DNA from 2 places in the Clostridium sp. JN-9 genome. Region 2 is predicted to be linked to the other one. Evidence: riboswitches for the same ligand, from Rfam matches in the RefSeq annotation. Region 2 holds a riboswitch; the other holds the start of a gene.
The links. Region 2 has a riboswitch for nickel and cobalt ahead of EQM05_RS11965 (cation diffusion facilitator family transporter). Riboswitches for the same ligand answer to the same signal wherever they lie in the genome.
Positions count from the first base shown of each region.

Region 1: it holds a riboswitch for nickel and cobalt, as region 2 does, so the genes downstream of both, EQM05_RS09580 (cation-translocating P-type ATPase) here and EQM05_RS11965 (cation diffusion facilitator family transporter) in region 2, are expected to answer to the same signal.

Region 1 covers NZ_CP035280.1:2,008,718-2,011,191, reverse strand. Annotated here, with positions in the region: gene EQM05_RS09585 (ISNCY family transposase) at 1-603, opposite strand, end outside; NiCo riboswitch at 793-885, shown strand; gene EQM05_RS09580 (cation-translocating P-type ATPase) at 999-2,474, shown strand, end outside.
Region 2 covers NZ_CP035280.1:2,481,070-2,483,543, reverse strand. Annotated here, with positions in the region: gene EQM05_RS11970 (Nramp family divalent metal transporter) at 1-755, shown strand, start outside; NiCo riboswitch at 843-939, shown strand; partial or broken gene EQM05_RS11965 (cation diffusion facilitator family transporter) at 1,056-1,968, shown strand; gene EQM05_RS11960 (deoxyribonuclease IV) at 2,078-2,474, shown strand, end outside.

The DNA of each region.
Region 1 (2,474 bases), 470 kb from region 2:
TGTAGCATCATCTACAGCAATGTGTAATTGGGTTTTATTCTTACCGAACCAAAGATGCTGTGAAGCATCCATCTGGAGCATCTCACCTATGTAAGCACATCTAGGGCGCCTCGGGTGTGCATCTTCAGCTGCAATAATTGCATTCTGAATGTTAGAAACCTCTTTTGGAGATTTGGCTACATTCTTCAATTCCTCTAATTGAGCTTTAACCTTTTTCCTTGTAGCACGCTTAGCCTTAGGAGACAGGATGAATTCCTGCATAAGGATTGAACGGATGGTGCTAATGGATACTTTGATATGCTCATGCTTCTCTAATAACTCAGAATAGTGGGTGAGATTAGCATCAGAGTATTTGGTACGATAAAGGTCAATAATTAATTGTCTTGTCTCATCATCAAGTGTATGGACTGGTTTTCTCCCATGATTACCATGAATAAAATAAGCCTTTCCCTGTTCCTGATATCCTTTGATCATTCTATTAATATGTCTAATAGAGCAGCTTAGATAAAGGGATGCCCTCTTCTTGTTTCCATTTGTTTCGACCAATTTCTTTATAGTTGTATATTTATCATTTTCTTTCATAGTTAAATTTACCTTTCTCATTATGTCCACCTCAATTCTCTTGAGGTATCATTATACTATATTTTTTGCATTTGGGACATAATCATATGTGGTATATTAAGACATTATCATAAATCAATCATATTTGATAAAAAATATAATTTTATACACTTGTTTTTAAATATTACATATATTATAATGTAAATATCTCTTTGCACTGCATACAAATCTACAGTACAAACTGAGCAGGCGATGAATCCAACGGGTTCGTGGGGCTGGGCTGAAACAGCAACAGATTGAATTATTCACATCTGTGGGACAGTAGTATGTTCCGCAGGTGTTTTTTTATACAATTTTAGGAACATATACTTAGAAATTTGCAATGCCATAGAGCTATCTTATTAATTCTTTAATTATTAAATTAGGAGGTAACTATTATGACAGAACGTGAAAGCACATCTTTATTTCAGGGGCTTACAAATGAACAGGCCCAAAAGTTACAGCAGAAATTCGGAAAAAATCAAATTACATCTGAAAAAAAACAAAGTTTCATTAAAAAGGTCTTTAATATTATCAAAGAGCCAATGTTTCTTTTATTACTTGCAGCAGCAGTTATTTACTTTATACTTGGTGAACCACGGGACGGAATAATTATGCTTATTTTTGTGGTTGGTATCATAAGCATAGATGTGATTCAGGAATGGAAAACAGATAAAACTTTAAATGCTTTAAAGGATCTGTCAGCGCCGCACATTACTGTAATCAGAGAAGGAAAAGAACAGCAGATTGCAAGCACTGATCTTGTACCAGGAGATTTAATGATGATTGCTGAAGGAATAAAAATTCCGGCAGATGGAGATATAATTAAATTCAGCGATTTGTGCATTGATGAATCTACGCTGACTGGTGAGTCTGAAGGAATCTGGAAACAGTCAATTTATGAATCTGAAAAAGATAACAAAGACTATTGGAAAAAGCACCGATGTTATGCAGGTACTCTGGTTATTCAGGGTACTGCAGTAGTTAAAGTTGACAAAATCGGGGGCTCAACTGAATATGGAAAAATAGCTGCTAATATTGCATCTGCTCTGGAAAAACTTACTCCTTTGCAAAAGCAGACAGGTAAACTTGTAAAAACCTGTGCTATTATTGCAGGGGCATTATTTGTATTAGTAAGTATTATTACCTATTTTAATATACCTGATCATGCACTTAAGGACAGAGTCATTGAAAGTATATTATCAGGTATTACACTTGCCATGGCTATGATACCAGAGGAATTCCCGGTTATATTAACTGTATTTCTTTCAATGGGAGCATGGAGACTGGCCAAAAAAAATTCTCTTATAAGAAAACTTCCTGCAGTGGAGACTTCAGGAGCAGTTTCTGTACTATGTGTTGATAAAACCGGTACAATTACCATGAATCAGATGACTGTTCAAAGTACCTGGGCAGCAGATGGTGATACTAATTCCCTTTGTGAAATTATGGGCCTTGCCTGTGAAACTGAAGCTTATGATCCAATGGAAAAGGCAATGCTTGTGCACTGTGAGAAGCTGGGGATTTCAAAAGATCATATATTTGGAGGGGATTTGCTTACAGAATATCCTTTTACCAATGAGCTTAAGGCCATGGGACATGTGTGGAGACACGATGGAGAAATTATTATAGCAGCAAAGGGTTCTCCTGAGCGAATCTTATCAATATGCAATTTAACAAAGGATGAAGCTAAAACAGCTGAAGATAAAATAAAAGAAATGTCCATGCAGGGGTTAAGAGTAATTGCTGTAGGAATCATGAAGCTTGACTCTGAAACTCAGATACCTGATAAGATTACAGACTGCAGCTTAACACTAAGCGGGCTTATAGGCCTTGCTGATCCTCCAAGGCCATCTGTAAAGCAGGATATAATA
Region 2 (2,474 bases):
TTCTTACTAAACCGGACTGGCATGAAATAGGTAATTCCTTAATCCATCCTGCCATTGAAACCAGCTTTGATTACATAAGCATGGTTATTGGTATGGTGGGAACTACTATCGCTCCCTGGATGCAGTTTTATATGCAGTCTGCAGTTATAGAAAAAGGTCTTAAGATTAAAGATTATAAATATGAATTCTGGGATGTAGCTGTGGGCAGCGTTATTACAGTAGTAGTTGCTTTCTTTATAATTGTAGCCTGCGGTGCAACACTAAATAAAAGCGGAATTAAAATAGAACAGGCTAAGGATGCTGCTGTAGCACTTAAACCGCTTGCAGGAGCTTTTGCTTCTCAAATCTTTGCTTTTGGACTTTTTATAGCTTCTATTTTTTCAGCTGCAATACTGCCATTGGCCACAGCATTTTACATTTGTGAAGCTTTTGGTTTTGAAGCTGGTATAGATAAAACGCTAAAGGAAGCACCTGAGTTTTTCACACTGTTTACTATAATAATCATTATTGGTATCTCAGTCATATTGATTCCCGGAGCACCTTTAATTCAGATAACATTATGGTCCCAGATTATAAATGGTATATTGCTGCCTGTGGTTTTAATTTGTATGATGCTTATGGTGAATAATAAGGATATAATGGGCAGGTACGTAAATGGAAGTATTAAAAATATAATTGGATGGGCAACAATTGTAGTTTTAATACTTTTAACGGTTATATTAACCCTTGAGCCTATTATAACAGCTTTAAAATAACATAAAAAGTAAAATTCTTATTGACAATTGAACAAAGATATATTAATATATGAGTATTTAATAACTCTTTGCACTGCATATAAAACTACAGTACAAACTGAGCAGGCGATGAACTAATTATTTAGTTTATGGGGCCGGGCTGATAGAAGCAATAGAATTGTAAAACAATACCTGTGGGACAGTACGTATTTTCCACAGGTATTTTTATGCTCATTTTGAAATATAGAGGTGTTTTAGAGCTCTTAAAAATATATTTTTAAGTTAACCTGTATTTGGTTAATTTTAATGGGGGCAATTAGCATGAACAGCAAAACAAAAGTTGCAAGACTTTCAATAATTTCTAATTCAATTCTTATAACCATTAAATTGTTTATAGGAGCATTAACAGGCTCAGTAAGCATAATATCAGAGGCCATACATTCCATTATGGATTTGATAGCATCTGTAATAGCTTTTTTCTCTGTAAAGGTATCAGATAAACCTGCTGATGAAAAGCATCCTTACGGTCATGGAAAATTTGAAAATATATCAGGTGTTATAGAATCCATCTTAATTTTTATAGCATCCTTTATAATAATAACGCAGTCAATTAAAAAAATAATGCACCCTGCAGCATCAAACAATTTCTTTGCAATGGGATTCATTGTTATGTTTATTTCAGCAGGTATTAACTTTGTGGTTTCAAATAAAATATATAAAACAGCTAAAGAGGAGGATTCTGTGGCCCTTAAGGCAGATGCACTGCACTTAAAAACCGATGTATATACTGCTTTAGGGGTTGGCACCGGACTTTTGCTGATATGGATTACAAAGCTTAATTTTCTGGATCCTATTGTAGCTATTTTAATAGCAATGTTTATATTAAAAGAGGCCTATGGAATGCTTAAATCTGCATTTGAGCCTTTGCTGGATGTAAGCTTATCAGAAGAAGAAATAGATATTTATAGAAAACTCAATAAGTGATTATAAGTCCGAATACTGCAATTTTCACAATTTAAGGACAAGAAAATCAGGAAGTACAAAGTATATTGATCTACATCTGGTTGTTCCTGAAAATATGTCTGTAAAATCTGCACATAATATATGTGATGAAATAGAAGGGAACATAGAGCATTCCATGAAAAACACGGAGGTTATGATACATCTGGAATCCTGTACTGAAAGCTGTGATAAATGCAGATATTCTGAAAAAAAAGAATGCAAAGCAATATAGCTGATTTTTAATATTCTAAGTACTGCTGGCTTTTCAGTAGTACTTTTTGTACATTAAAATGATATAATCTTATTTATAATTACAACTTTTAGAAGGAAGATGATATATTATGTTAAATATAGGCTGTCATTTATCAGCATCAAAAGGTTATAAGGCCATGGGACTTACGGCGCTTAATATTGGTGCAAACACATTTCAGTTCTTTTCAAGAAATCCAAGAGGAAGCAAGGCAAAGGAAATGGACCCTGAGGATGCAAAGGCTCTTATGGAAATAGCAAAGGATAATAATTTTGCTCCAATACTGGCACATGCTCCATATACATTAAATGCATGTTCAGCAGATGAGAGTATAAGAGAATTTGCCATGCAGGTTATGGAGGATGATTTGAGAAGAATGGAATACACCCCAAATAATCTTTACAACTTTCATCCTGGAAGTCATGTAAAGCAAGGGGTAGAGGCTGGAATAGACTACATTGTAAAAATGCTGAATGCCATTTTAAAGC